Regions from separate parts of the Streptomyces sp. BoleA5 genome, predicted to be linked through region 1. Evidence: riboswitches for the same ligand, from Rfam matches in the RefSeq annotation. Region 1 holds a riboswitch; the other holds the start of a gene.
What was found. A riboswitch is a leader RNA that binds a small molecule or an ion and turns the genes downstream of it on or off. The one in region 1 is predicted to bind glycine.

Region 1 (14,963 bases):
CGCGGGGCTGCCTGCCCTCCTCCACGCGCTGTTCGACGAACGCGCCGCGCCCGAGGCCGTGCGGCGCTCACCGACGTCCTGTTGGACGGCGTCTTCCGGAGGGGCGCCGCGATGCCGGCCGCCCTGCCGTTCGTCATCCGCCTCGCCGTGTGTCCTGAGGTCCCGGTGCGCTCCGGCCTCACCGACCTCGTCGCCGTGGCGGCCGAACTCGCCGAGCCGGTCGATCCGGAAGACGAGCATGCGGTGCGCCTCCGGGGGTTGGACGCCGATCATCCGGAACGCGCGCTCTGCCGTGCCGTGCTCGCCGCGCACGCCGCCCTGGTGCGCCCGATGATGTCCGACGACCCGCCGCCCGCCTGAGAGGCTGCCACGGGGCGCACCAAGGTCACGGCCTCAAGACAGCCGTACGCACGCCCTGTTGGGACACGGATCCGGCTGCGGCACCCGCCGCGCGGGCCACGACCCCTCGATTGGCCCTGGCCGGTCGCCGCGGCGCCTCCGTAGGCTCGCGACATGCGGATCCGTATCGTCGACGCCTTCACCGACCGCCCCTTCGCCGGCAACCCCGCTGGCGTGCTGCTGCTGGACGCGGACAGCTTCCCCGAGGACGGCTGGCTCCAGCGGGTCGCCGCGGAGGTCAACCTCTCCGAGACCGCGTTCGCCCATCCCACGCCGGGCACCCAGGACACGGACTGGGCCCTGCGCTGGTTCACCCCCAGGGCCGAGGTGAACATGTGCGGGCACGCGACGCTCGCCACCGCGCACATCCTGCACAGCACGGGCGCCGCCCGCGGCCCGGTGAGGTTCGGCGCCCGCTGCGGCGTCCTCACCACGACCGCCGCCGAGGACGGCACCATCACCATGGACTTCCCGGTCGCCCCGCTGACCTCGGTCGTCGTCACGGGCGAGATCTCCGCGGCGATCGGCGCCGACGTGCTGTCGGTGCACGAGACCGGCGACGACGTGGGCGACCTGATGGTGGAGGTCGTCGACGAGAGGACCGTACGGGCGCTCACGCCCGACATCGCCGCCGTCGCCGCGCTGCCCTCCAGGCGCGGCCTCGTCGTGACCGCCGCCGCCGAGTCCCCGGCGACGACCGGCTACGACTTCGTCTCACGCGGCTTCTTCCCCGCCGTCGGCATCGACGAGGACCCGGTCACCGGCAGCGCCCACACCGCGCTGGCGCCGTTCTGGTCACGGCGTCTGGGCCGCGACGAACTCACCGGGCTGCAGGCCTCGGCGCGTTCCGGCCTGGTGCGCACGGTGCTGAGCGGCGACCGCGTACGGCTCAGCGGCCGTGCCGTCACCGTGATCGACGGCGAGCTGCACGCCCACCCGTAGGGCGGTCTCAGGCGGTCGGCAGCCAGCCGACCTTCCCGGCGAGCAGGGCGTAGCCCACGAAGGCCACGATGTCGATGAGCCCGTGGGCCGCCACCAGCGGCCCCACCCGGCCCCAGCGCCGGTAGAGCAGCACGAAGACGACGCCCATCGCCATGTTCCCGATGAGCCCGCCGATGCCCTGGTAGAGGTGGTACGAGCCGCGCAGCACACTGCTGGCCACCAGCGCGCCGACCGGGGTCCAGCCCAACTGGCCCAGTCTGCGCAGGAGATAGCCGACGACGACGACCTCCTCGAGCACGGCGTTCTGGATCGCGGAGGCGATCAGCACGGGGATCTTCCACCAGACGTCGGGCAGCGACTCCGGCACGACCGTCAGGTTGAACCCGGAGGCGCGCGCGCCCAGATAGAACAGCAGCCCGGTGCCGCCGATGGCCGCGGCCAGGGCGGCGCCGCGCAGCAGGTCGGTCCGCGGGCGGCGCAGGTCGAAACCGATGACCGGCATGCCCGTTCCCTCGCGGGCCAGCAGATGGGCGACGAGCGCGACCGGGACGAGCGCCGTGGCGACGCCGAACAACTGCCAGGACAGGTCCAGCCACGGACGGCCCGGCGCCTGCGAGCCGACGAGGGTGGCCGCCTGGTCCTTGAGCCCGCCGGGCTTGGTCAGCGACCCGACGAAGCTGATGAGTGCCGAGAGCGCGCTCGCCCCGAGCGACAGCGCGAGCACCAGAAGGGTCTCGCTGCGCAGCGTACGCGGGGCGAGCCGCTCCACCGTGCCGGCCCCGGCCCCGCCCGGCTCCGCCGCGTTCCTGTCCTCAGATGCCTCCACCCGCGCCATCCTGCCTCATCGGTGCGACGGCGCGGGCGGCGGCTCAGCGTTCCCGCGGCCACTCGTGCACGGGGGCGCCGGTGTGCATCAGCTCGCAGTAGCGCAGGGTCATCGCGGCCAGCGCCCGCTGGCGGTCCAGCCCGCGGTCCAGCTCCTGGTGGAAGGCGACGGCCTGCCACTCGGCGCCGTTCATGCGGTTGCGGCAGCGGCCCTCGATGATGCCGAGGTAGTGGTCCCGGTCCACCGGGTCGATCCCCCAGGCGTCCAGTCCCGCGGCGGCCATCGGCAGCAGTTCGTCCAGGACGAGCTCGACGGCCCCGATCTCCATGAGACCGCTGCCGCGCCCCGGCCGGGGCCAGGTGAACACCGCGTCGATGCCGTACCGGCACGCGGCGTCGAAGTTCGCGGCGGCCGCCGCGAACGGCAGCCGGCTCCACACGGGGCGCGACGCCTCGGCGAGGGAGCGGACGAGCCCGTAGTAGAAGGCGGTGTTGGCGAGCACGTCGGCGACGGTGGGCCCGGCCGGCATCACCCGGTTCTCCACCCTCAGGTGCGGCACGCCGTCGACGACCGCGTACACGGGGCGGTTCCAGCGGTAGATCGTGCCGTTGTGCAGCGTGAGTTCCTTCAGTTGCGGCACCCCGCCCTCGTCGAGGACGTGCAGCGGGTCCTCGTCCTCGCAGATGGGCAGCAGGGAGGGGAAGTAGCGCACGTTCTCCGCGAAGAGGTCGTACGCGGAGTCGATCCAGCGTTCGCCGAACCAGGTCAGCGGGCGCACGCCCTGGGCCCGGTGCTCCTCGGGCCGGGTGTCGGTGGCCTGCTGGAAGAGGGTGGGCCGGGTCTCCCGCCACAGCTCACGGCCGAACAGGAACGGGGAGTTGGCACCGAGCGCCACCTGCGGGCCGGCCACGACCTGCGCGGCGTTCCACACCGCGGCGAAGCGCGCGGGGGTGACCTGGAGGTGCATCTGCATCGAGGTGCACGCGGCCTCCGGGGCGATCGAGCCGGAGACGCAGGTCAGCCGCTCCACCCCCGAGATGTCGAGGGTGATGTCCTCGCCGCGGGCGGCCAGGATGCGGTCGTTGAGCAGCATGTAGCGGTCGACGCGGGAGAGATTGGCACCCACCAGGTCCTGTGCGCCGAGGGTGGGCAGGATTCCCACCATGACGATGCGCGCGCCGACCTCGCGGGCCTTTCCCTCGGCATATCCCAGGCCCATGCGCAACTCTTCGGCGAGACGGTCCAGGACCCGGCCGGAAAGCCGGTGCGGCGCGATGTTCACTTCAATGTTGAACTGCGCGAGCTCGGTCTGGAAATCGCGGCTCGCGATGCGCTCGAGGACCTCCTCGTTCATCATGCGCGGCAGCCCGTCGCGGTCGGTGAGATTGAGTTCGATCTCCAGCCCCATGAGATTGCGGGGACGGTCGAACCGCTTCTCCTCCAGCAGTCGTTCCAGCCCCAGCAGGCACTGCTTGAGCTTCCTGCGGTACCGCTGGCGGTCGGCCAGGTCGAACCCCGTGGCCGCGACCTTTTCCCCCATCGGAGGTCCTTCCTCGAGTGGGCCGTGATCACATCATGCCCAGCCCTGAGATCGATAAGGCCCCCGGCCCCGGTCCGGAGCCGCTAAGCTGGCCAAGAGCACCGTCTCGCGGCACATTCCACGGGCACGTACGGAATTCACATGCCGACGTCGGCCCTCTCGTGAAAAACACCGATGAGATTCAGCCATCCGCAGTAACACGGAAAGCGCAGTTCACGGCGTGGGCGACGGTGCAATCGGGGAGCAATTACCTGCCCAGGGTGTCCTGGAACCGCCTTGCCCGTAATATCACTGACGGCTAGATGAAACACTGCGCGAACACACCTCGTATATCCTTTCGTTCACAGGCAGAGCCTCCGCGACCCGCCGCGCGCCCGCGACGCACCGGCCACGGGAAGGGATCCGCATGCCCACGCTGATTCCGTTCGTCGCCGCCCCCACGCGCCTCACGGATCCGGGCTGTCCCGGCCTGCCGCCGTGTCGTCTGCTCCATCGCTGACAGTGCTGTCCGCACCCCGCCGAGCACCCCCGTGTCTCCTCATGAGAGGCCGCCCACCATGCCGCTGCAGGTAGCCCCAGCCCCCGCTCCCGCCCTGCGGAGCGTTCTCGCCGCCCTGAGCTCCCCGACCGCAGTCCGCGAGGCCCGCACCCCCTCGCTGCGCAACGCCACGGGGCCGCTGGTCGCCGAGCACCCGCTCCCGCTGCACGTCCTCGACCCCGTGATCACCGAACCGGGAGGACTGCCGCGCGCGCGACTGACCGGCTGGCGCTTCCACATCCGCACCGGCGAGAAGGTCGCCGCCGCTGGCGAGACGGTGGACACCCCGGACGGCTGGGCGTTCTCGCACTTCTGCGAGGGCCCCTACCTCGACTCCACCGAGCGCGCGCTGCGCCAGGCCGACGCGCTCACCACCCCTTACCAGCCGCACCTGCTCTCGGTACCGGGGCTCTACATGCTGACGCTGTGGCTGCACGGGGACGTCGCGGCCGACGCGGGCACCGCGCAGCCGGCCCCCGCCGACCTGCTGATCCCGCTGGCGCCGGCGCCGCCGGGGATCGCCGCGCACCGTATGCACCGGCTCTCCGACCTGGTGCCGGTGCTGACCCTGCGGCTGGCTCCGCCACCGCTGCTGGGCACCACCGCCTGAGACTGCCGGCTGGGGCGACCTCGCACGCCTCCGTGACCGTCCGGTCACGGAGGCGTTGCATTGTCCGGGCAACCGCCCGCGAGAGTGAATGCGTCCCCAACTAACGAGGACAGCTCACGCGAAATCCCTGCGGAAATCCCTCAGTAGAGCAACACTGGGACCGACCGACTGAACGGGGGAGCGGCATGACTGAGGTTCCTACCCAAGGCAGCCGTACTTCACACCACTCGCAGCGAAAGACGTCGTCCATGTGCCCGCACCAGCCGCAGTGTCCGTCCGCCGGCAGCCCCGACCGTGAGGCCGCCCACATCACGGCCAGCCACCCCGAGCAGGGCTGGAGCCTACTGTGCAACGGCGTCCTCCTCTTCGAGGACACCGGTGAGCTGCTGCCCGACGGGCAGATCATCGCCCCGCACCGCCCGCTCGGCAGCGAGCACATCGTCACGGCGGCCTGACCGGGCCGGGAACGACACAGGGCCGACCCCGCTGCTGCAGCGGGGCCGACCCTTGAGCGTCAACCGCCCTTACGCGTCGTACTCTTCGAGCGGAGGGCAGGAGCAGACGAGGTTGCGGTCGCCGAAGGCGCCGTCGATGCGGCGGACCGGCGGCCAGTACTTGTCCGCGGCCGACACACCGGCGGGGAAGACCGCCTCCTCACGGGAGTACGGGTGCCCCCAGTCGCCGCCCAGGGCCGCGGCCGTGTGGGGGGCGTTGCGCAGCGGGTTGTCGTCCTTGGGCCACTCCCCCGAGCCGACCCGCTCGACCTCGGCGCGGATCGCGATCATCGTGTCGCAGAAGCGGTCCAGCTCCGCGAGGTTCTCGCTCTCCGTCGGCTCGATCATCAGCGTCCCGGCCACCGGGAACGACATCGTCGGCGCGTGGAAGCCGTAGTCGATCAGGCGCTTGGCCACGTCGTCGACCGTCACGCCCGTCTCCTTGGTCAGCGGGCGCAGGTCGATGATGCACTCGTGCGCGACGAGCCCGCCGGGACCGGTGTAGAGCACCGGGAAGTGCGGCTCCAGGCGTTTGGCGATGTAGTTCGCGCTGAGCACGGCGACCTGGGTGGCGCGCTTGAGGCCCTCGCCGCCCATGAGGCGCACGTACGCCCACGAGATCGGGAGTATGCCGGCCGAGCCCCACGGCGCGGCCGAGATCGGGCCGACGCCCGTCTCCGGGCCGGCGGACGGCTGGAGCGGGTGGTTGGGCAGGTACGGGGCGAGGTGGGCGCGGACCGCGACCGGGCCCACGCCGGGACCGCCGCCGCCGTGCGGGATGCAGAAGGTCTTGTGCAGGTTCAGGTGCGACACGTCGCCGCCGAAGTGGCCGGGCTTCGCCAGGCCCACCAGGGCGTTGAGGTTCGCGCCGTCCACGTAGACCTGGCCGCCCGCGTCGTGCACCGCGGCGCAGATGTCGCCGATGTGCTCCTCGAAGACGCCGTGCGTGGAGGGGTAGGTGACCATCAGCACGGCGAGTTCCTCGCGGTGCTGCTCGATCTTGGCGCGCAGGTCCTCGACGTCGACCTCGCCGTCGCCGGCGGTCTTGACGACGACAACCTTCATACCGGCCATCACGGCGCTGGCGGCGTTGGTGCCGTGCGCGGAGGACGGGATCAGGCAGACCGTGCGCCGGCTGTCGCCGTTCGCGCGGTGGTAGGCGCGTACGGCCAGCAGGCCGGCGAGCTCGCCCTGGGAGCCGGCGTTCGGCTGGAGGCTGACCTTGTCGTAGCCGGTGACCTCGGCGAGGCGCTCCTCCAGCTCACGGATGAGGGTCAGGTACCCCTCGGCCTGGTCGGCCGGCGCGAAGGGGTGCATCGCGCCGAACTCGGGCCAGGTGACCGGCTCCATCTCGGTGGTCGCGTTGAGCTTCATGGTGCAGGAGCCCAGCGGGATCATGCCGCGGTCCAGCGCGTAGTCGCGGTCGGCGAGACGGCGCAGGTAGCGCAGCATCGCGGTCTCGGAGCGGTGCTGGTGGAAGACCGGGTGGGTCAGGTAGTCCACCGCGCGGGCCAGGCCGGCGGGCAGCGCGTCCTCGGTGGCCGCGTCCAGGGACTCGACGTCGGCGGTCACGCCGAAGGCGCCCCAGACCGCGGCGAGATCGGCGCGGCCGGTGGTCTCGTCGCAGGCGATGCCGACCAGGTCGGCGTCGACCTCGCGCAGGTTGACCCCGGCCTCGCGGGCGGCGGCCACGACCTCTGCGGCACGGCCGGGCACACGCGCGGTGACGGTGTCGAAGAAGGCGCCCGTGGTCACCTCGACGCCTCCGGCGCGCAGGCCGGCGGCGAGGACCGCGGCGTAGCGGTGGGTGCGGCGGGCGATCTGGGCCAGGCCGTCGGGGCCGTGGTAGACCGCGTACATCCCGGCCATGACGGCCAGCAGCACCTGCGCCGTGCAGATGTTGCTGGTGGCCTTCTCGCGGCGGATGTGCTGCTCACGCGTCTGCAGCGCCAGACGGTAGGCCCTGTCCCCGTCGGCGTCGACGGAGACACCGACCAGGCGGCCCGGCAGGCTGCGGGCGTACGTGTCGCGGACGGCCATGTAGCCGGCGTGCGGGCCGCCGAAGCCCATGGGCACGCCGAAGCGCTGGGTGGTGCCGACCGCGATGTCGGCGCCGAGCTCGCCCGGGGAGGTGAGCACGGTCAGGGCCAGCAGGTCGGCGGCGACGGTGACGATCGCACCGATTCCGTGGGCCTGCTCGACGACCGGCTTGAGGTCGCGCACGGCGCCGGAGGCGCCCGGGTACTGCAGCAGCACGCCGAAGACGCCCCGCTCGGCGATCTCCGCCGGGATGCCGTCGCTGAGGTCGGCGACGACGACCTCGACACCGGTCGGCTCGGCGCGGGTCTCGATCACGGCGACGGTCTGCGGGAAGGTGTCGGCGTCGATCAGGAAGACGCCGTCCTTGACCTTGCCGACACGGCGGGCGAGCGCCATCGCCTCGGCGGCCGCGGTGCCCTCGTCGAGCAGCGAGGCACCGGAGGTGGGAAGCCCGGTGAGGTCGGCGACGACCGTCTGGAAGTTCAGCAGGGCCTCCAGGCGGCCCTGGGAGATCTCCGGCTGGTAGGGCGTGTACGCCGTGTACCAGGCGGGGTTCTCCATGACGTTGCGCAGGATGACCGGCGGGGTGAAGGTGCCGTGGTATCCGAGGCCGATCATCGGCCGCAGCACCTGGTTGCGGTCGGCGAGCGAACGCAGCTCGGCGAGGACCTCGGGCTCGGTGCGGGCGCCGGACAGGCCGAGCGCCTCGGCGCTCTTGATCGCGTCCGGGACGGCTGCGGCGGTCAGCTCGTCCAGCGAGCCGTAGCCGACCTGCGCGAGCATCTTGGCCTGCGCACCGGCGTCGGGCCCGATGTGACGCTGCTCGAAGGGGATGCCGCGCTCCAGCTCGGAGAGTGGGATGCGGTTGGCGGTCATCTGCGGAGGCCTCCTGGTCTGGCGCGACACGGCCTCCCCCTCTGTCATCTGAACCTGAGAGCTTCACCGTCCCGCACATGCGCCGGGGCGGCTTTCACCGTCGGTGAGGAACAGGCCGCGCACAGTTTGTGCCGCCCTTTCCTGCTTTCCAGAGTGACCTCACCCATGCGGTACGGATGCCTGAGAGATTCCGGGGAGGGTTTGCTCCTTCGGCGCCCGACGGGCGGTTCCCCGCGTCGTCAGGACTCTCCCGCAAGGGGTCAGCAGCCGCTGTCAGCGTACCAGCGCGGTCAGGGAACGAGTCATGTGACAGCCGCCACCTTTCGTGCCTAAATAGGATTAAACGCGACCAGTTGGAGGGACCGTGCAGACCGGTATCGATCCGCGCAGCCTCATCGGACGCAGGGCCTTCGACCGCAACGGGATGAAGATCGGCACCGTCGACGAGGTGTACCTCGACGACGCCACCGGGGAACCCGAATGGGCTGCGGTGCGCACCGGTCTCTTCAGCCGTGACGCGTTCGTGCCGCTGGAACCGAGCGAGTTCACCGGGGAGGAGCTGCGCGTGCCGTTCGACAAGGCACTGATCAAGGACGCCCCGGACTTCGGCGTGGGCCGGCACCTCTCCCCCGAGCAGGAGCTCCAGCTCTACCACCACTACGGCATGAGCGGGCCCTCGCTGTCCGGCCCGGTGCCGGAGCCCCCGCCGGACCGCGACTTCGGCACGCTGGCGGGCGACAGCTGACGCGGGAGCGCCGGCATGCCCGATAACACCAGCGGGAGCGGCTCGGACGGCTCCAGCTCCGTGTCGTCCACCGCGAAGGTTCGCACCCGCCCCGGCGCCGCCGAACCCGGTTCCTCGAAGCGCACGGTGACCCTGCCGACGCCGCTGCCCTGCACCCATCCGGCGCCGTACTCGCTGTGCCGTACGTCCTGGCCGGGCACCCAGCGCCGCTCCTGCGGCGCAGGCTCCCGGGGTACCTCCGCGGGCCGCTCCGGCACCCCCTGCGACGCACCGGAATCCTCCTCCGCGGCGCTCTCCTCCTCCCGTTCCGCCGCCTGGGCGAACAGGTCCTCCTGCGTGAAGTCGGCGAGCCCGGCGACACCGACCCCGAGCAGCCGGACGCCGCCGGTGATGTCGACGGCCTCGAGCAGCCGGGCCGCGGTCTCCCGGACGACCGCCAGGTCGTCGGTCGGGGCGCGCAGCGTCTCGGAGCGGGTCAGCGTCGTGAAGTCGTAGCGCCGCACCTTCAGCACCACCGTGCGGCCCGAGCGGCCCGCGGAGCGGAGCCTGCGCACGCAGCGGTCGGCCAGGCGGTCCACCTCCAGCCGGACCCGTACCCGGTCGGTGAGGTCCACGTCGAAGGTGTCCTCGACCGAGACCGACTTGCTCTCCCGGTCGGCGACCACCGGCCGCTCGTCGACAGCCAGGGCCATCCCGTACACATGGGCGCCGTGCGCCTTGCCGAGCAGCCGCACCAGCTCGGCCTCCCCCGCCTCCACCACCTCGCCGACCATGAGAATGCCCGCTCTCCGCAGGTGCTCCGCCGTCGCGGGACCCACGCCGGGCAGCGTGCGCACCTGCATGGGGGCCAGCAGCTCACGCTCGGTGCCGGGCTCGATGAGCACCAGGCCGTCCGGCTTGGCCTGCTCCGAGGCGATCTTGGCGATCAGCTTGGAGCCCGCGAGCCCCACGGAACCGGTGACCCCCGTCGCCGCCCTGATGTCCGCCCTCAGCCGCTCCCCCACCGCGCGCGGGTCGTCCGCGATCCCGCCCGCCTCCAGGTCCACGAAGGCCTCGTCCAGGCTGAGCGGCTCGACCAGCGGCGAAAGCCTCGACAGCAGCTCCATCACGGTGTCGCTGATCTGCCGGTAGACCGCGAAGCGCGGAACGAGGTAGGCGGCGTTGGGGCACAGCCTGCGCGCGTGGGCCATGGCCATGGCCGAGTGCACCCCGTGCACCCGGGCCTCGTACGACGCGGTCGCCACCACCCCGCGCGGCCCGACACCCCCCACGATGACCGGCTTGCCCCGCAGACTCGGCTTCGCGGCCTGCTCGACGGCGGCGAAGAACGCGTCCATGTCGAGGTGGAGGATGGTCGGCGCGCTTCTCACAGTCACCGATGGTGCACCATTGGTCCGACATCCGCCGTACGTGTGTACGGCGGACGGATGGGGCGCGGCCGGTCCGGCCCGGTCAGCCCGCGCGGTTGCGGCGCCGTGCCAGCTCGTCGCCCGGGTTGTGCCCGACCAGGGTCTCCCCGGTGTCGACGCGCTCGGAGTGCAGCTGCGACAGGGCGCCCTCGACGTCCCGCCACACCACCCCCACAGCGATCCCGAAGATCCCCTGACCGCCCTGGAGCAGGTCGACGACCTCGTCCGGCGAGGTGCACTCGTACACCGTCGCCCCGTCGCTCATCAGCGTCATACGGGTGAGTTCCGCGGGCCCGCTGGACCGCAGGTGCTGCACGGCGGTGCGGATGTTCTGCAGGGAGACGCCCGTGTCGAGGAGCCGCTTGACGATCTTGAGGACCACGACGTCCCGGAAGCTGTACAGCCGCTGCGTCCCCGAGCCGTACGCGGGCCGGATGCTGGGCTCCACGAGCCCGGTACGCGCCCAGTAGTCGAGCTGGCGGTAGGTGATGCCGGTCGCCGCGCAGGCGGTGGGCCCCCGATAGCCGACCCGTTCGCCGGCCCCCTCCGGCAGCTGTCCCGAGGTGTCGCCCGAACCCCCTCCGGGGGGCGTCGCGGCGTTGCGGGCCAAGGCCCCGCGCATCGGATACGGGCCGCCGAAGGCCGTACCGTCGCCGGTGCTTCTCACGCCGACCTCCCGTCCCTTCGCACCCCTCAGGGCACGCGCACGTGCCATCGGGACTTTCCTTCTCGACGGTAGGCAGTCACTCCGGGTGCGTCAACGATCGCCACGCTCGGCACGCCGAGTGATATCAACCCCAGAGGTGGTTTTCCGTGTCCACGGTGAGGGTAGGGCTGGACGAATGGCCTCGGCGGGCCCTCATTGACTGCTGGTGCCGAAGTCCTCGGGCGAGATCTGGTCGAGGAACTCGCGGAACTTCTCGACCTCGTCCTCCTGCTCGTCGGGAATGGCGATGCCGGCGTCGTCCAGCACACCGTCGCTCCCGTAGATGGGGGTTCCGGTGCGGAGCGCCAGCGCTATGGCATCCGAGGGACGGGCGCTCACCTCCACGCCGCTGGCGAACACCAGCTCCGCGTAGAAGACGCCGTCGCGGAGGTCGGTGATCCGGACCTCTGTCAGCGTCTGGCCGACGGCCTCGAGCACGTCCTTGAACAGATCATGGGTCAGCGGCCGCGCGGGCGTCATGCCCTGCTGCGCGAAAGCGATGGCGGTGGCCTCCCCCGGCCCGATCCAGATGGGCAGGTAGCGGTCGCCTCCCACTTCCCGCAGGAGCACAATCGGCTGGTTGGAGGGCATTTCGACCCGGACACCCACGACGTCGAGCTCGTTCACACAGCAACCCTAGGCCGTGCCCGGCAGGTTTGGGTAGTCGGGACGGGCCCGGCCCGCCGCCGACCGGGCGTGTCCCGGCCACCTCGGCTCAGAAGAGCCGCACCCTGAGCGCGGACTGCACCAGCGCCGCGTGCAGGCGCACCGACAGCGCCGCCAGCTCCCGCGCGGTGGCCTCCGCGTGCGTCCTGGTCTGCGGATTGCGGTGCCTGCGCAGGGGCGCGACCACCTGCTCGACCAGACCGGCCTCACGCTCGGCGGCGGCCTTCATCGCGCGCAGGTGACGCGGTTCGAGCCCGAAACGGCCCAGATCGGCCACGATCTTGGCGATGTTCACCGTTTCGGCGTCATAGTCGCCGTCAGGACCGGCCTCCACCAGCCCGTACGCCTCCCACTGGGCGAGCTCACCCGGTTCGGCACCCGTCGCGGCCAGCAGTTCGTCCCGGCCGATGCGCAGCGCGGCCGGCGCCTCCCGCTCGATCGCGCCGACCTCGACCAGTTCCCGGGGCTCCCCGGAGGACGGGACGGGCAGCGGCAGCGGCTCGCCGCGGTCGAGGGCGTCGACGTGCTCGCGGATCACTTTGAGCGGAAGGTAGTGGTCGCGCTGCATGCGCAGCACGTGCCCGAGCCGCTCCACGTCCCGGACGGTGAACTTCCGGTACCCCGACGGAGTGCGCTGTGGCTCCACCAGCCCCTCCGCCTCCAGGAAACGGATCTTGGAGATGGTGACCTCGGGGAACTCCTCCCGCAACTCGTTGAGCACCGCTCCGATGCTCAGCAGCCGGTCGTCCGCGGTGGCGGTGCCGTTGCCGGCACCGCCCGACGGTGTAAGAAGCATGAACCTTCCCTCGCGGGGGTCAGGCGCCCCACTGGCTCGCGTAGAAGACCAGTCGGTACTTGCCGATCTGTACCTCGTCGCCACTGGACAGGGTCACCGAGTCGATCCGCTCCCGGTTGACGTAGGTGCCGTTGAGGCTGCCGACGTCGGAGACCGTGAAGGAACCGTCCTGCTGGCGCCGGAACTCCACGTGACGACGCGAGACGGTGACGTCGTCCAGGAAGATGTCGCTCTCCGGGTGGCGGCCGGCCGTGGTCAGCTCACCGTCCAGGAGGAAGCGGCTCCCCGAGTTGGGGCCACGGCGCACCACCAGCAGCGCGGAGCCCGGGGGCAGCGCGTCGACCGCGGCCTGGGCCTCCGGGGACAGCGCCGGCAGCACGGTCTGCCCCGTCGCCTCGGCCTCGTACGCCTCGATCCCGGAGATGGAGATCGTGGACGTGGTCTCGGAGGCACGCTCGGACGGCACCCCGGCGCGCAACGGCGCGCCACAGTTGGAGCAGAAACGGCTCGCTTCCGCGTTCTGGAACCCGCACCGCGCACAGACCGGCAAGGACCCTCCACCCGTGCTAGAGGCTGATGGTTGCTGGAAACCTATGCGCCCCGCAGCCGCAGGGTCAACAGAAACCGCACCAGGACCGCCCGAAATGTCACCGCCCGGAGCAGCGGCCTCGTCACGGAACAGCGGGCGCTCCTCGCCCGGCCCCTCCCCCTGCACGTGCCGCGGCGCGCGGTGACGCGCGGTCGGGCTGTCACCAGCCGGACGTGAACTCTTGCCGAACCACTTACCGAACAACTTCACGGGCGATTCCCCTTGAACGACACAGACCCGCCCGTGGGGCAGGACGAACCCTCAGTCACGACCAACACACAGTTTCTCTCACGCACCACCCCAACGGTGCGGCGACCCCCCGCATTCTCCCGCCCTCCCCCGCATACCCCACTCGCCCCCGCATCACCGGGTTGACGACTGAGCGTAGTCAGGCTGCTCCGACGGCCGCAAGGCGTCGACAACGATCTTCTCCGATCGTGCCACGTCCGCTGTGGCCTGCTCCTTCTCCAAAGTCTGTACCACGCCGCCGGGGATGTTCAGGGCGGGTTCGAGATCTTGTGGATTACCGATGACCTTGAAGCGGTAGGGCGCGCTCACCTTGTGCCCGTCGATCTGCACACCGCCCGACCCCTGGGTGAAGTACGTGTCGGCGACGACCCGCACGTCGTTGATCTGGATCGCCTCCGCTCCCGCGGCGCGCAGCTCCTGGAGCGCGTCGAGGAGCATGTCGGCCTCGACCCCGCCCTGGGGGTCGTTGACGGTCAGCGTGATCCCCGGACCCTCGACGGCGACCGTGCCGGCCAGCACCCCGAGCTGCTCGGCCTTCTGCTCGGTCTGCCTGCGGGCCTCCTCGGCCTGGTCGGAGCTGTTCTCCAGCTCCGTGCGCTGCTCCTCAAGGCGCCGCCGCTCGTCGCCCAGTCGCTGCGAGCGGTTGTCCAGCTCGTCCAGGATGCGCACCAGGTCCTCCTGGCGGGCGCCGCGCAGCGCGCTGGTGTCGCTGGTCGAGCGGACCTGGATGGCCAGGCCGAGGCCCAGCACGAACAGCAGCAACGCGACGATCAGCTGGGCCCGGGACACCCGCGGCGGCCACAGTCCCGACTTGAGGCGTTGCCGGCCGGTCACTCCGGGCGCGGGACCCACGGGTCCCCCCGCGTCCGGCGACGGCTGCTGCCGGCCCGGCGCCGAAGGCCCCGCGTCCGCCGGTGCGGTGGGCGGCATCGGTCCGGCGGCGGGCAGCTCCGGGCGGGCCGGGGGCTCGGGGCGCCAGGACGGCTCCGGCCGGAAGGACGGCTCGGGCCGCTCGGGCCGCTCGGGCCCGGCGTGCCCCGCCGGCCTGCGCGGTTCCGCGGGCTCGCCGGGAGTGCCGGGGCGTGACGTCTCCGGGCGCTCCGGCGTCTGGTCGCTCTCGTCGCTCATCGTGCTGTCACGCCCGGAAGACATGGCGGCGGATCGCCGCGGCGTTGGAGAAGATGCGGATGCCGAGGACGACGACCACCCCCGTGGAGAGCTGCGCACCCACCCCCAGCTTGTCGCCCAGGAAGACGATCAGCGCGGCCACGACGACGTTGGAGAGGAAGGAGACCACGAAGACCTTGTCGTCGAAGATCCCGTCGAGCATGGCCCGCAGACCGCCGAAGACGGCGTCGAGCGCGGCGACCACGGCGATCGGGAGGTAGGGCTCGACCACCGTCGGCACCACGGGGCGGACCACCAGGCCCACCACCACTCCAACGATCAGGCCCAGTACGGCGATCAATTCGTACCCTTCCCATTTCCGGATGCGCTCGACGACGGCCCGGTCGACGGGACCGGGGTCGCGGAGCGGA
Region 2 (14,963 bases), on a different contig from region 1:
GGTCGGCCGAGATCAGTTCCCTGCCCTCGAGCCAGATCTCGCCGGACATCCGGGCCTTGCTGCGGCCGTACTGGCCTGCCCGGTGCAGACCCATGATCGCCAGCGACGTGACGGACTTGCCGGAGCCGGACTCGCCGACGATGCCGAGGGTCTTGCCCTTCTCCAGCTGGAAGGAGAGGCCGTCGACGGACTTCACCAGGCCGTCGTCGGTCGGGAAGTGCACCTTGAGGTCGCGGACCTCCAGGAACGCCGTGGGCTGCGCCTTCCCGGCCACCGGCTCGTTCGGGGCGGAATCCGCCCCGGTGCCGGACTTCTGGATGGGGAGGTCGGTCATGACAGCCTCACGCGCGGGTCGACGACGGCGTACAGCAGGTCTACGAGAAGGTTCGCCACCACCACGGCGACGGCCGCGATCAGCGTGACGCCGAGGATCAGCGGGAAGTCCTTGTCCGAGATCGCCTTCACCGCCGCCTGGCCGATGCCGGGCAGGCTGAACGTCGTCTCGGTGAGGATCGCGCCGCCGACGAGGGCGCCGAGGTCCATGCCGAGGATGGTCAGCACCGGCGTCATGGTCGAGCGCATGGCGTGCTTGCCGATGACGACCGGCTCACGCAGGCCCTTGGCCCGCGCGGTGCGGATGTAGTCCTCGCCCATGATCTCGAGCATGGTGGCCCGGGTCATCCGGGCGTACATGGCCGCGTAGAGGAAGGCGAGTGTGACCCATGGCAGCAGCATGCCGCCGAACCAGCCGGAGGCCGATTCACCGAACGGCACATATTGGCCGTCGATCCATCCCAGGCCGTAGACGACCACCGCCAGGGCGATCATGCCGGTGAAGTAGATGGGGAGCGAGACGCCGGCGAGCGCGACCGTCATCAGGGAGCGGTCGAGCGCCGAGCCGCGCTTGAGAGCGGAGACGACACCGGTGCCGACACCGACGATGACCCAGATGACGCAGGCGCCGGCGGCCAGCTGCATCGTCACGGGAAGACGGTCGGTCAGGACCGGCCAGATCGCCTGCTCGTTGCGGAAGGAGTAGCCGAAGCAGGGGGCGGAGCAGTGGGTGACGTCCGTGCCGTTGGCGTAGTCACGCCCGGCGACCAGCCCCCACAGGAACTTGCCGAACTGCACGAGGATGGGGTCGTCGAGGCCCATCTTCTTCCGAATGCCCTCAAGCGAGGCCGGGTCCGCCTGCTTCCCGATGAAGTAGGTGGCGGGGTCGACACCGACCCATTTGGGGATCAGGAAGAAGATCCCGAAGGTCACCAATGTGATGACCAGCAACATGACGACGACAGCGAACAGTCGCCGGATGATGTATGCAAGCACTGTGCTCGGCCCGGCGGCGGCCCGGGGGGTTCCCCGGGCCGCCGCACGCGGCCATCACCTGCCCTTCGTGCCTAGCGGGTGTGGCACTCGATCGATTCGAGAGTTGTTACTGCACGCCCAGCGAGGCGTAGTCGTAGCGGCCGTTGTACGCGTCGGCCGTGTAGACGTTGGTCAGGCGCGAGCTGCGCCAGATGATGTTCTTCTCGAAGGTGAAGGGCAGGTAGTACGCGCCCTCGGAGACCTTCTGGTTGATCTGCTTGTAGATCTCGGCCGCAGCGTTCGCGTCGGTCTGCTGCAGCGCCTGGTCGAACAGGCCGTCGATGGCCTTGTCCTTGATCTCGGCGAAGTTGTTGTTGCCGCTCTCAAGGATGAACCGGCTGTCGACCAGCGGCTGCAGGAAGCCCTGGCCCGACGGGAAGTCGGCGCCCCAGCCCATGATGATGATGCCGTAGCCCTTGGACTTGACCGTCTTCGGGGCACCGATGATGCCGGAGGTCTGCGCACCGTCGAACTCGTCGAGCTCGGTGGTGATGCCGACCTTCTTCAGCGACTCCTGCAGCGACTCGGCCGTGGCGATCTCGATCGGCTTGTTGTTGCGGACCGCGATCGTGGTCTTGAAGCCGTTGGGCTGGCCGCAGGCCTTGAGCTCCTTCTTGGCCTCTTCGACGTTGCCCGTGGTGTCCTTCAGGACGTTGTACGGGTCGTACTTGCCGTCGGCGCCCTTGATGCCCAGCGGGAGCATGTTCGGGGCGATCGCGCCACCGGCCTGCGGGCCGCCGCGGGCGGTCTGCAGCGACTTGTGGTCGGCGGCGAGGATGACCGCCTTGCGGCAGTGGATGTTGTCCATCGGCTTGACCGTGGTCGGGAAGACCGCGTAGCGGATGAAGCCGGTGTCCGGGTTGTCGGCGTTGGCCTTGTTCTTGCCGAGCACCTCGGCGCGCGCGGCCTGGCCGACGCCGGTGGCGTTGAGGTCCAGGTCGTAGTCGCCGTTGATCAGGCGCTTGTCCATGTCGTCGGCGTTGGTGGTCAGGGTGACCGTGATCTTGTCCGGCAGCGCCTTGCGGAGGTCGTCGGTGGACGCGCTCCAGTTGGTGTTGCGGACCAGCACCATCGACTTGTTCGGCGTGTACGACTGGAACTTGTACGGGCCGCTGGAGAACGGCTTGAGGCCGTACTTCGCGCCGGTGTCCTTGGCCGCCGGGACCGGGGAGCCGGACGGCATCGCCAGCATCTGCTCGAAGTCGCTGTTGGGCTTCGGCAGGCGGAAGACGATGGTCTTGTCGTCCGGGGTCTCGATGGACTTCAGGCCGAGCTTGTCGGCCGAGGTGTCCTTGTACGGGCCCTTGTACTCACCCTTGGGGTCGAGCACCTGCTGCAGGTAGATCGGGCCACCGGAGATGACGTCCTGCGCCCAGATGCGCTCGATGCCGTACTTGACGTCCTTGGAGGTCAGCGGGGAGCCGTCCTCCCACTTCAGGCCGTCCTTCAGGGTGTACGTGTAGGTCTTGCCGCCGTCCTCGACCTTCGCGAGGCCGGTCGCGAGGTCCGGCTTCAGCGTGGTGCTGGCGAGACCCGGCTCCGGGGTGAAGGAGACCAGCTGGCGCGTGTAGTACCGCGCGAAGTCCCACATGAAGCCGTAGTAACCGCGCTGCGGGTCCCAGGAGTCGGCGTCCTGCGTGCCGATGAACTTGAGCGTGCCGCCCTTCTTGTCGGACGCGTTCGCCACCTTGTTGACGGCGGCGTTGAATCCGGGGGCCTTGGCGTTGCCGTCGGACTTGCCACCGCCGCCTCCGCCGCAAGCGGCGGTGGACAGCAGCGCGACGACCACGACGGCCGTCCCTGCGGCCAGCCTGCGCCTCGATGAGCGTGGGGATGTCACTTTTTCGTAACCTCCGTGATTCGCGGTCCGCGACTTTCCGCGGACCTGCGGTCCTTCTCGGTGAGAAGCCACCTGACGGGAATGGCAGGGGCGGTGTGCGAGGGCTAGCGGGAGCCCTTCGGGTCCAGCGCATCCCGTACGCCGTCACCGAAGAGGTTGAAGGCGAGCACGGTGATGAAGATGGCCAGACCCGGGATCAGCATGAAGATCGGGTCCGTCTCGTAGAAGGACAGCGCCTTGAAGAGCATCTGTCCCCACGACGAGGTGGGCGGCTTCACGCCGACCCCGAGGAAGCTCAGGGCGGCCTCGGTGAGGATGTTCGTCGGGATCATCAGCGTCGCGTAGACGGTGATCGGGGCGACGAGGTTGGGCAGCAGTTCCCGGAAGAGGATGTAGCCGCGGCCGGCACCGAGGCTGCGGGCCGCGTCGACGTACTCGCGTTCCCTCAGGCTCAGCGTCTGGCCGCGGACGATGCGCCCGACGTAGGGCCAGCCGAAGAACCCGATCACGACCACCAGGACGCCCATGCGCACGCCGGTGCCGCTGAAGCCCAGCAGCGAGTTCGGCATGACCGAGACCAGGGACATGATGAAGAGCAGCTGGGGGAAGGCCAGGAGGACGTCCATGACACGGCCGATGGCGGCGTCGACCCAGCCGCCGAAGTAACCGGCCATGATGCCGAAGAAGGTGCCGAGGACGACCGCGACGATCGCCGACAGGAAGGCCACCAGCAGGGAGATCCGCGTGCCGTAGACGATGCGGCTGAAGACGTCGCGGCCGTTGACCGGCTCCACGCCGAAGAGGTAATCCCCGCTGATGCCGCCCCACTTGCCGGTGGGGGTGCCGAAGAGCGGGTCGATCTTGTCCTCGTGGAAGTCGTTCGGCGGGTGACCGAGGACGCTGACGATGAGGGGGGCGAAGATCGCGACCAGGATGAGGAAGACGACGATCACGCCGCCCGCCAGCGCCACCTTGTCGCGCTTGAGGCGCATCCATGCGATGCGCCCGGGCGAACGCCCCTCGATCGCCTTCGCGGGTATGTCGGCGGTGACGTCGGCGACGGTCGTCTCAGCGGTGTCGTGCAGCGGTGCTGTCATGTCTCCTCGTGCATCCCCCTGCCGGCGGTGGCCGGCTTCGCCTGGCCGTCCGCCCGGGTCGACGGAGCGGACCGACCATGTCGGGCGCAGCTCTTGATGGTGGTGCGGTGGCGCTGGGCTGTGTGTTTGGCTTGTGATGAATCGTTAAGGCGACGTAGGAAGCGCCTTGGTGCGCGAGTCTTCATGGGGCTTGGATCACGCGCCAGACCCCGCAGGGAAGCGATGCGCAACCGTGATGTGGTGAACCTTCGTCCGTTATTACCGCAGTGTTACGCGCGTTGACAGATCGCCGCGGGGCAACGGAAGTCGCTACCTTCGATGCCATGAATGATCGGCTTCGCTCCGTGTGCGACCTGATGGTCCCGGTGGTCAGGGAGATGGCGGGACTCCACGAGTACGACGGCCAGGTGCAGGACCTGTCGCCCGACGGCGTCCGCCGCGGACTGTCCTCGCTCGCCCACGCCCGGCTCCGCGAACCGGCCCTTCCCGACCCTCACGACGAACGGCACCTTTCGGTCTTCGAGGACACCCTCAAGGTCCAGTACGGCGAGCTTGAGCTGCACCGCCGCGACCCGTATCCGCATTTGTCCAACCTTGAACTCACCGCCTACGACCGCGAGTACGCACCCCGCGAGGAACTCTCCGAGGCCCGCAGACGCCACCTCCAGCAGTGGCCGGACGCCGTCGACGCGGCCATCGCATCGCTCGACAGGGTGAGCGCGCCGGTCGCCGGGGCACTCCTCGGGGCGGTCCGCGGTCTCGCCGCCGACCTCGACCCGGAGACCGAGCCGGAAGCGGGTCCCGCGCTCGCCGCGCACGCCCGCCTGGTCGACCACATCGCCCGCGCCGCCGAGACCGGCGACCCCGACCCCCGGCTCGGCGGGGAGGCGCTCGCACTGCTGATGGGCAGTCAGGAAGGTCTGCGCGTGGACCTGTCGGCGCTCGCCGACGAAGCCGAGCGCGAACGGGACCGGCTGACCGCGCTCCTGACCGAGTCCTGCGGACGGCTGGACCCGAAGGCCACCGTGGACGAGCTCATCCCGCGGCTGCTGGCCGACCACCCGGACGCCGACGGGGTCATCCCCGAGGCGGCCCGGCTCACCGAGGAGGTCATCGACTTCACCCGCCGGCGGGGGCTCGTGCCCTGGCTCGACGGCGACTGCCTCGTGGGTCCGGCGCCGCCGTCGCGCCGCTGGTCCATGGCGATGATGACCTGGGCCGCACCGGAGGAGGCCGACTCCGCCTCCTGGTACCACGTCACCCCGCCGGAGCCGGACTGGCCGGAGGAGGAGCGCGAGGAGTGGCTCTCGGTCTTCAGCCGCACGAGCCTGCCGGCCATCACCGTCCACGAGGTGGCGCCCGGCCATTTCGCCCACGGAAGGGCACTGCGGCACGCACCCACACAGGTACGGCGTGTCCTGCACTCGCTGTCCTTCTGCGAGGGCTGGGCGCACTACGTCGAGGAGGTCTGCCTCGAGGAGGGCTTCCGCTCCCGTGACCCCCGCTTCGCGATCGGCGTGTCCCTGGAGGCGCTCGTACGCGTCACCCGGCTCGCGTGCGCGATCGGGCTGCACACAGGGGCGATGACGCTGGAGGAGGCGACGCAGCGGTTCATGCGGGACGCCCACCTCGCACGGGCCGGTGCCGCCTCCGAGGCCCGGCGCGGCACCTTCGACGCGGCGTACGGCCGCTACACCTGGGGCAAGTTGGAGATCATGCGGCTGCGCGAGCGCGCCCGGGACGCCTGGGGGCAGGAGTTCTCGCTGCAGCGGTTCCACGGGGCGCTGCTGGAGTTGGGGAGCCCGCCGCTGGGGCTCATCGACGCGGTCCTGTGACGGGCGGCCCCTCGCGGGGCCCTCGCCGCGGTGCGTGGACGAGTGCGGATCCGCCGCACCTGCGGCGGGCTGTCTCCCACCCTCCCGCCGGTTACCGCCCGCGCTGCGTGATCGCGGGGCGGGAACCGGCCGCAGCCGCCGACGCGCCGGCACCACCCACGGGGGTCACCCGCACCCGCGGACGGTGCCGCACGGGCGGGCGGGAAAAGCCGGCCGCAGGCGCAACGGACCCGCACCGGCCCACACACCGGCGCCACGGCACCCGGAACTCCCCCCGCAGGCCTCAGTAGGGCTGCGGGGCCCAGCCGTACGTCGCCCCGGGCACGCCCGGCGCACCCGGCGCGCCGTGGGCGTCGCGGGAGTAGAAGGGCTGCGCCGAGGCCCGCATCCACATGCCGACCGGGTCGTACTCGTCGTTGAGCGCGACCGTGGCGACCGGCAGCCCCTGCGGCACCGCGCCGAGGGCGGACTGCATCATCAGGCGCACCGTCTCCACGGCCTGCGGCCCGGCCTCGTAGAGGTCGACGCCGATCGCCAGGTACGGCTCGCCCAGCGCGGGCTGCACCCAGGCGCGCCGCAGCGAGCGGACGGCCGGGTTGCGATGGGCCTGCTGGGTCAACAGGGCGTAGTACTGGGGGATCTGGAGCGCGGGCTCGCCGATCCGCAGCGGTCCGGCCGGGGACCGGTCGAGGCCGAGGCAGACGCGGCGCAGGTCGAGCCAGGGGATGCCGATGCCGCCGCCGGGGGCGTGCGGATTGAGCCACAGGCCCCAGCGGTCGGGGAAGAGCGAGGCCGCGATCTCGCGACCGGACACCACCTCGTGGGCCCGGTTCCAGCCACAGGCGGTGAACTCCTGCGGCGAGGTCACGCAGGGCGCATAGCCGTGGCCGGCGACCTCCATGTTGCCGTACTGCGCGTCCGCCCCGCCGGGGGTGCCCTGCCAGAGCAGCATCCACACCTGGCTGTCGGCGAGGGCCCGCAGCACCTCCTCGTAGGCGTCGTACCTACCGGGCGTCACCTGCCGGAGCGCATGCTCCAGCCCCCCGCCCCCTCCCACGCCGGCGCTCACGTGTCCCGCCCTTCCGCGTCTGCCTTGTCCGCGTCGTCTGCTTCGCCGAATGCCTCGGGTGTCGTGCCGGACCCAGGTTATGCGCCCGTGCCGACATAGAAGGGTCGCACGCGCTCCAGCATCCAGTCGCCGATGGGGTCCTGTGCGACGTCCAGCAGCACCAGATTGACCTGCCAGGGAAGCGGTACGGCGCCGAGCGCGCGCCCGAGGGCGGCCATGGCGGCGGCCCGGTCCTCCTCCTGCCAGCGGTCGAGTTCGACGCCGACGAAGAGCGTGGCGGGGTCGCCCTCGACGCTGGCCAGGGCGCGGCGGGCGGAGAGCACGACGGGGGTGACGGCGAACTCGCCCGCCGCGGCGGCCAGGAAGTCGACCGGCTCCTCGTGCGGCGAGGGCTCCCACAGCCGGACCCGGGCGCCGCTCGGGGTGCCGGGCTCGCGGTCGGTGCGGCACAGCTCCATCACCGCGGCGGGCGGCAGCGGAAGACCCACCGCGCCCCCGGGGTTCACGGCGATCCCGAGCTGCGGGGGCAGCCCGCGGGCGAACTCACGGGCGGGCGCGACGGCGAAGTCCATGCCGGAACCGGCGGCCAGGAACTGCTGTTCGGAGCTGAAGACCGGAACGTAGACGCCGCCTTCGAGTTCGAGGGTCGGCAGGTCGAGGTCCGTGCTCTCGGGACCGCCGCCGTTCGGCAGCGGGATCCACAACTGCGAACGCCCGAGCACCTCCAGGACACGGGCCGTGGCACCCGGATCACCGAGTGCCGCGGACAGCACTTCCTCCAGCTCGTTGGCGGGCCAGCCGCCGGCACCGTGGCCCGACGGGGCGAAGCCGTCCGGTATCCGCTGCCCCGGGATGTTCACTGCGTCTCGCCTCGCAATTTGCCGTGGTGGTGCGCTCCGTGGAAACCCTATCCGGCGGCGGGCGCGAGCGACCCCGCACCTCATATACGTCACATATAGCTATCGTCCGGTTGCGAAGCGTCACTACGGCTCCGAAGGTAGGACGAGCAAGGAGAAAACCCTCAAACGGGAGATATCTCGACATGCGCATCACCAGGATCAACTCCACCCTCATAGCGGCGGCCGTGTGCGCCGCGCTGACGATGGGCCTCACCGGCGGTGTCGCGAGTGCCCAGGCCCCCACCCGGAGCACGGCCGTCGAGGTCGAGCACCTCGCCGCCCGGGCGGCGGAGACGGGCAACGCCGAACTCATCGCCAAGTTGGGTGACACGCTGTCCATCGGGGCCAAGCTCACCCAGGAAGCCCAGATCGAAAGCCCGGACTCGGCGAAGCTGGACGAACTCCGCAGGGGTCTGGAGGAGGCGAGCCGTCAGCTGGCCTCGGTCCTCGACCAGTCTGGTGCGGTATCTCCCGGCGTCACCGACCCGTCGGCCTTCGATCCGGGCGCGCCACAACCGGGCCTGGAGCCAGGCGATCTCGGTCAGCCGGGTGACCAGGGCGCCATCGACCAGGTCGGCGGGCCGGGCGACCAGAGCGCCGCGGACGCCGTCACCGACGTCAAGAACGCGCTCACCAAGCTGGTCCAGGACGTCACGGACCTGCTGGCCAAGGTGGTCGCCAAGGACCTCGCGGGTGTGACGGCCGGTGTCGCCACCGTCGTCGCCGACCTGCAGGCCCTGCTGATGGCGGTGCCGAAGCTGCTCACCGGCGCGCTGCCGCTGCCGCTTCCGCTCCCGCTGCCGCTCCCCCTGAACGACCAGGGAGAGCAGCTGCCGCCGGAGGCGCAGATCGCGCCGCAGGCCGAAATGGACCTCCAGGGTCAGTAGCGGTACCGCCCCTCACGCGACGCGGCCCGGCCGCTCAGCCGTCGAAGTCGATGGCCTCGAGCTCCCGGGCCGCTTCGCGGTCCAGCAGCACCACCGAGGCGCACGCCCCGGGGAGCCGGCCGGCCTCCGCCTCGGCGAGCAGCCGGCGCGAGGCGCTGCGGTGCCGGGCCATGGCGTACGCCGACACCCCCCTGCCGCGTTCGCGCTGACCGTCCAGAGCGGTCACCACGGGGACGTCCAGCAGCACCAGGTGCATACCCCGCCCCCGGCGCCGCGCCTGGCGGGCGACCCAGGCGCGCACCCAGCGCAGGGTGCCGCAGTCGTGCACGACGACGCTGTCGCCCGAGCGCAGCGCCCGCCACAGCCCGGCATAGTGCGCGATCCGCACCAGGGGGCGGTAGAGGGCGTACGGCAGCAGCCGCGGCAGCCGGGCCTGCCAGCGCTCCCTCACGTCCTGCGAGTCGATCAGGCGGGCACTGCCCTTCGCGCGCCGCATGAGGGTGCTCTTGCCGCCGCCGGGAAGGCCGGAGACGACCAGGACGTCACCCGGCGGATAGCGCAGTGTGCGCACGGGCCGCCGCCCCCGCCGCAGATCGAGCAGCCGGCGCGGCCGCACGGAGCGGCCCCCGCGGCGCGCCCCCCCGGCCCGCGCCGGTACCGGCCGGGACACGGCCGGGCCCCCGGCCGTCGCATACGCACTCTGCCACCGCACAGTTCGCCCTCCGGGTCCGACGTTCAAGAAATGGTAAATCCTGTGTCTTTGCCTACCCAGAGAAACGGCGGCGTTACAACCGGATCGGGACCGGACCGGGACATCCGGGACTCGATCGCGACAACGGCGGGCGCCCGTGCAATGATGGCGGCCTCAATCACATATAGGCCGTTCGAGGCCGCGCGGGAGAGCTTCCGCACCGCTGCGGCGGGCGGGACGCCGAAGGAGCAAGTCCTCCCTTGAATCTCTCAGGCACAGATACCGCGCGTTCGAGGCACATCTGAAAAGCGGGCGAGCCCTCCCGGCGACGGGGGCGCCGCCCCACCCAAGGTGCAAACCGGGACTCCTCCGACCGGAGGGTCCAGGTGAACCTCTCAGGTTCCGATGACAGATGGGGAGGACCTTCCCCGTCATCGCCCTACCTGTCCCTTCCTCGCCTTGGGAGCCCGCCCGATGAGTGAACCCCGCCGTACCGCACTGGACGCGCTGCACCGCGCCCTCGGCGCCACCATGACCGACTTCGCGGGCTGGGACATGCCGCTGCGGTACGCCAGCGAGCGCGACGAGCACACCGCCGTGCGGACCCGGGCAGGTCTCTTCGACCTGTCCCACATGGGCGAGATCACGGTCACCGGTCCGGCCGCGGGCGAGGCGCTGGACCACGCGCTGGTCGGCCACATCTCGGCGCTGGCCGTGGGACGTGCCCGCTACACGATGATCTGCGCGCCCGACGGCGGCATCCTCGACGACCTGATCGTCTACCGCCTCGGCGACGAGGAGTACATGGTCGTCGCCAACGCCTCCAACGCCCAGGTCGTCCTCGACGCGGTCACCGAACGCGCCGCCGGCTTCGACGCCGTGGTCCGCGACGACCGGGACGCCTACGCGCTGATCGCCGTCCAGGGCCCGAACTCCCCCGCCATCCTGAAGTCGGTCACCGACGCCGATTTGGACGGGCTGAAGTACTACGCGGGCCTGCCGGGCACCGTGGCCGGCGTCCCCGCGCTGATCGCCCGCACGGGCTACACCGGCGAGGACGGCTTCGAGCTCTTCGTCGCCCCGGCCGACGCGGAGAAGCTGTGGCAGGCGCTGACCGAGGCGGGCGCGGACGCCGGCCTGGTGCCCTGCGGCCTGTCCTGCCGGGACACGCTGCGCCTGGAGGCGGGCATGCCGCTGTACGGGCACGAGCTGACGACCGCGCTCACCCCCTTCGACGCCGGCCTCGGCCGGGTCGTGAAGTTCGACAAGCCGGGTGACTTCGTGGGGCGCGAGGCGCTGACCGCGGCCGCCGCCAAGGCCGAGGCCACGCCGCCGCGCAAGCTGGTCGGCCTGGTCGCCGAGGGCCGCCGGGTCCCCCGGGCGGGCTACCCCGTCGTGGCGGGCGGCGAGGTGGTCGGCGAGGTCACCTCCGGCGCCCCGTCCCCGACCCTGGGCAAGCCGATCGCCATGGCGTACGTGGACGCCGCGCACGCGACGCCGGGCGCCCTTGGTGTGGGCGTGGACATCCGCGGTACGCATGAGCCGTACGAGGTGGTGGCCCTGCCGTTCTACAAGCGGCAGCGCTGAGGTCCCGGTCACATCCGGTACAGCCGTCCCATCTGTCAAGACAGCCGTTCACCAGCACATACCGTCATCCAGGAGAATTCACGCCATGAGCAACCCCCAGCAGCTGCGGTACAGCAAGGAGCACGAGTGGGTCTCGGCCGCCGACGCGGACGGCGTGTCCTCGGTGGGCATCACCGAGCACGCGGCCAACGCCCTCGGCGACGTCGTCTACGTCCAGCTCCCGGCGGTGGGCGACACGGTCGCCGCGGGTGAGACCTGCGGAGAGCTGGAGTCGACCAAGTCGGTCAGCGACCTGTACGCCCCGGTCTCCGGCGAGGTCACCGAGGTCAACGAGGACGTCGTCAACGACCCGTCGCTGGTGAACTCGGCGGCCTTCGAGGGCGGCTGGCTGTTCAAGGTGAAGATCTCCGAGGAGCCGGGCGACCTGCTCTCCGCGGACGAGTACACCGCCTTCACCGGCAGCTGACCGCCCGAGACCTCCACCGCTGCGCCCTGTCCACTCCGACCTCCGGACGGATGACCCCCTGATGTCGCTTCTCAACAGCTCACTGCACGAGCTCGACCCCGACGTCGCCGCCGCCGTCGACGCCGAACTGCACCGTCAGCAGTCCACCCTTGAGATGATCGCCTCGGAGAACTTCGCTCCGGTCGCGGTGCTCCAGGCCCAGGGCTCGGTGCTGACCAACAAGTACGCCGAGGGTTACCCCGGCCGCCGCTACTACGGCGGTTGCGAGCACGTCGACGTCGTCGAGCAGCTCGCGATCGACCGGATCAAGGCGCTCTTCGGCGCCGAGCACGCCAACGTCCAGCCGCACTCGGGCGCGCAGGCCAACGCGGCCGCGATGTTCGCGCTGCTGAACCCCGGCGACACGATCCTGGGTCTGAACCTCGCCCACGGCGGGCACCTGACCCACGGCATGAAGATCAACTTCTCCGGCAAGCTCTACAACGTGGCCGCCTACCACGTGGACGCCGAGACCGGGCAGGTCGACATGGCCGAGGTCGAGCGCCTGGCCAAGGAGTCCCGCCCGAAGCTGATCATCGCCGGCTGGTCGGCGTACCCGCGGCAGCTGGACTTCGCGGCCTTCCGGCGGATCGCCGACGAGGTCGGCGCGTACCTGATGGTCGACATGGCGCACTTCGCCGGTCTGGTGGCGGCGGGGCTGCACCCCTCCCCCGTGCCGTACGCGGACGTCGTCACCACGACCACGCACAAGACGCTGGGCGGCCCGCGCGGCGGCGTCATCCTGTGCAAGGCGGAACTCGCCAAGAAGATCAACTCGGCGGTCTTCCCCGGCCAGCAGGGCGGCCCGCTGGAGCACGTCATCGCGGCGAAGGCGGTCGCCTTCAAGGTGGCGGCGAGCGAGGAGTTCAAGGACCGCCAGGTCCGCACCCTGGAGGGCGCGAGGATCCTCGCGGAGCGGCTGACGCAGGACGACGTCACCGCGGCCGGTGTCTCGGTGCTGTCCGGCGGCACCGACGTCCACCTGGTCCTGGTGGACCTGCGCGACAGCGAGCTCGACGGGCAGCAGGCCGAGGACCGGCTGCACGAGATCGGGATCACGGTCAACCGCAACGCGGTCCCGAACGACCCTCGTCCGCCGATGGTCACCTCCGGCCTGCGCATCGGCACCCCGGCGCTGGCCACCCGCGGCTTCGGCACCGAGGACTTCCGCGAGGTCGCCGACGTCATCGCCGAGGCCCTCAAGCCGGGCTTCGACGCGGAGACCGCCAAGGCGCTCGGCGCCCGGGTCACCGCCCTGGCCGGCAAGCACCCGCTGTACCCCGGCCTGAAGTAGCGAGCATCACCCGGTGTGCGGGGCCGTCCGCGAGGACGGTCCCGCACACTGGAGCAAGCGCGGCGCACCCACGCCGCCCACGTACCACTCCGGCGGCGACCCCGCCGGCCGCCCGCGGACAACGGGGTCCGCGAATCCGAGGAGTCATCGCACCGTGGCCATCTCCGTCTTCGACCTCTTCTCGATCGGCATAGGCCCGTCCAGCTCCCACACGGTCGGCCCGATGCGCGCCGCGCGGATGTTCGCCCAGCGGCTGAAGAACGACGACCTGCTGGCGGGTGTCGCCTCCGTGCGCGCCGAACTCTTCGGCTCGCTCGGCGCGACCGGCCACGGTCACGGCACCCCCAAGGCGGTGCTGCTGGGCCTGGAGGGGCACTCCCCCCGCACCGTCGACGTCGACACCGCCGACGAGCGGGTCGAGCACATCCGCAGCAGCGGCCGCATCAGCCTGCTCGGCGCCCACGACATCCCGTTCTCCGCCGCCGACGACCTGGTCCTGCACCGGCGCCGCTCGCTGCCGTACCACGCCAACGGCATGACGCTCTTCGCGTACGACGAGACCGGCGCGCCCGTGCTGGAGAAGACCTACTACTCGGTGGGCGGCGGCTTCGTCGTCGACGAGGACGCGGTCGGCGAGGACCGCATCAAGCTCGACGACACCGTGCTGAAGTACCCCTTCCGCACCGGCGACGAGCTGCTCCGCCTCACCCGGGAGACCGGGCTGTCCATCTCCGGCCTGATGCTGGAGAACGAGAAGGCCTGGCGCACCGAGGCCGAGATCCGCACGGGCCTGCTGGAGATCTGGCGCGTCATGCAGGACTGCGTGCGGGCCGGGCTGACCCGCGAGGGCATCCTCCCCGGCGGCCTCAAGGTCCGCCGCCGCGCCTCGGCGACCGCCCGCCAGCTGCGCGCCGAGGGCAACCTGGCGGCGCACGCCATGGAGTGGGTCACCCTGTACGCCATGGCCGTCAACGAGGAGAACGCCGCGGGCGGCCGCGTCGTCACCGCCCCCACCAACGGCGCCGCCGGCATCATCCCGGCCGTCCTGCACTACTACGTGAACTTCGTGGCCGGGCAGTCGTCGGAGGCGGAGAGGGAGGACGGCGTCGTCCGCTTCCTGCTCGCGGCGGGCGCGATCGGCATGCTCTTCAAGGAGAACGCCTCCATCTCCGGCGCCGAGGTCGGCTGCCAGGGCGAGGTCGGCTCCGCCTGCTCCATGGCCGCGGGCGGCCTCGCCGAGGTCCTCGGCGGCGGCCCGGAGAAGGTCGAGAACGCCGCGGAGATCGGCATGGAGCACAACCTCGGCCTCACCTGCGACCCGGTCGGCGGGCTCGTCCAGATCCCCTGCATCGAGCGCAACGGGATGGCCGCGGTCAAGGCCGTCACCGCCGCGCGCATGGCGATGCGCGGGGACGGGCGGCACCACGTCTCCCTCGACAAGGTCATCAAGACCATGAAGGAGACCGGGGCCGACATGAAGGTCAAGTACAAGGAGACGGCGCGGGGCGGGCTCGCGGTCAACGTCATCGAGTGCTGACGCCGCGGACCCCAAGCCGGGGCGGACTGCGCGTCAGCGGTACGTGAGCACCGCCCACACGGCTGTCGCGGCGACCGCGAGGGCGTAACAGGCGGTGGCGGCGCGGAGGATGCGCGCGTTCGCCCGGTCGCTCCACGGCGTGCGGGACAGCAGCAGGGCCAGGGCGGGCAGGACGAGGACGGCGTGCAGGCTCACGCCGTGCAGCGGCTTGAGGGGGGCCGTGGAGGCGTAGGCGGCGGCCTGGTGGCCGGTGCGGGTGAGGTAGACGCCGCGGGCGATCATGGCGGCGCCGGAGAGCAGGGCGACGAGCAGGATCGCGAAGCCGGCGCGCAGGGCGAGGGGCATGCCGGCGGG

Region 2: another riboswitch for glycine. It lies ahead of gcvT (glycine cleavage system aminomethyltransferase GcvT); the one in region 1 lies ahead of gcvP (aminomethyl-transferring glycine dehydrogenase).

What each region holds. Positions count from the first base shown of each region.
Region 1 is NZ_KB892095.1:170,750-185,712, forward strand. It holds gene B085_RS0111370 (hypothetical protein) at 112-360, shown strand; gene B085_RS0111375 (PhzF family phenazine biosynthesis protein) at 514-1,341, shown strand; gene B085_RS0111380 (type II CAAX prenyl endopeptidase Rce1 family protein) at 1,349-2,176, opposite strand; gene B085_RS0111385 (glutamate--cysteine ligase) at 2,211-3,707, opposite strand; gene B085_RS0111390 (hypothetical protein) at 4,265-4,855, shown strand; gene B085_RS0111395 (DUF5999 family protein) at 5,104-5,310, shown strand; gene gcvP (aminomethyl-transferring glycine dehydrogenase) at 5,380-8,265, opposite strand; glycine riboswitch at 8,300-8,422, opposite strand; glycine riboswitch at 8,424-8,528, opposite strand; gene B085_RS0111405 (PRC-barrel domain-containing protein) at 8,630-9,010, shown strand; gene B085_RS0111410 (DNA polymerase IV) at 8,923-10,380, opposite strand; gene B085_RS0111415 (MerR family transcriptional regulator) at 10,463-11,086, opposite strand; gene B085_RS0111420 (bifunctional nuclease family protein) at 11,279-11,752, opposite strand; gene B085_RS0111425 (MerR family transcriptional regulator) at 11,841-12,587, opposite strand; gene B085_RS50665 (FHA domain-containing protein) at 12,607-13,053, opposite strand; partial or broken gene B085_RS50670 (zinc ribbon domain-containing protein) at 13,069-13,386, opposite strand; gene B085_RS0111435 (DUF881 domain-containing protein) at 13,540-14,553, opposite strand; gene B085_RS0111440 (small basic family protein) at 14,561-14,893, opposite strand; gene B085_RS0111445 (DUF881 domain-containing protein) at 14,890-14,963, opposite strand, start outside.
Region 2 is NZ_KB892146.1:32,113-47,075, forward strand. It holds gene B085_RS0135870 (ABC transporter ATP-binding protein) at 1-334, opposite strand, end outside; gene B085_RS0135875 (ABC transporter permease) at 331-1,329, opposite strand; gene B085_RS0135880 (ABC transporter substrate-binding protein) at 1,436-3,208, opposite strand; gene B085_RS0135885 (ABC transporter permease) at 3,313-4,305, opposite strand; gene B085_RS0135890 (DUF885 family protein) at 4,629-6,140, shown strand; gene B085_RS0135895 (enhanced serine sensitivity protein SseB C-terminal domain-containing protein) at 6,424-7,209, opposite strand; gene B085_RS0135900 (enhanced serine sensitivity protein SseB) at 7,287-8,069, opposite strand; gene B085_RS0135905 (hypothetical protein) at 8,252-8,995, shown strand; gene B085_RS0135910 (AAA family ATPase) at 9,030-9,707, opposite strand; glycine riboswitch at 9,881-9,981, shown strand; glycine riboswitch at 9,983-10,105, shown strand; gene gcvT (glycine cleavage system aminomethyltransferase GcvT) at 10,161-11,273, shown strand; gene gcvH (glycine cleavage system protein GcvH) at 11,359-11,739, shown strand; gene glyA (serine hydroxymethyltransferase) at 11,801-13,072, shown strand; gene B085_RS0135930 (L-serine ammonia-lyase) at 13,227-14,609, shown strand; gene B085_RS0135935 (hypothetical protein) at 14,643-14,963, opposite strand, start outside.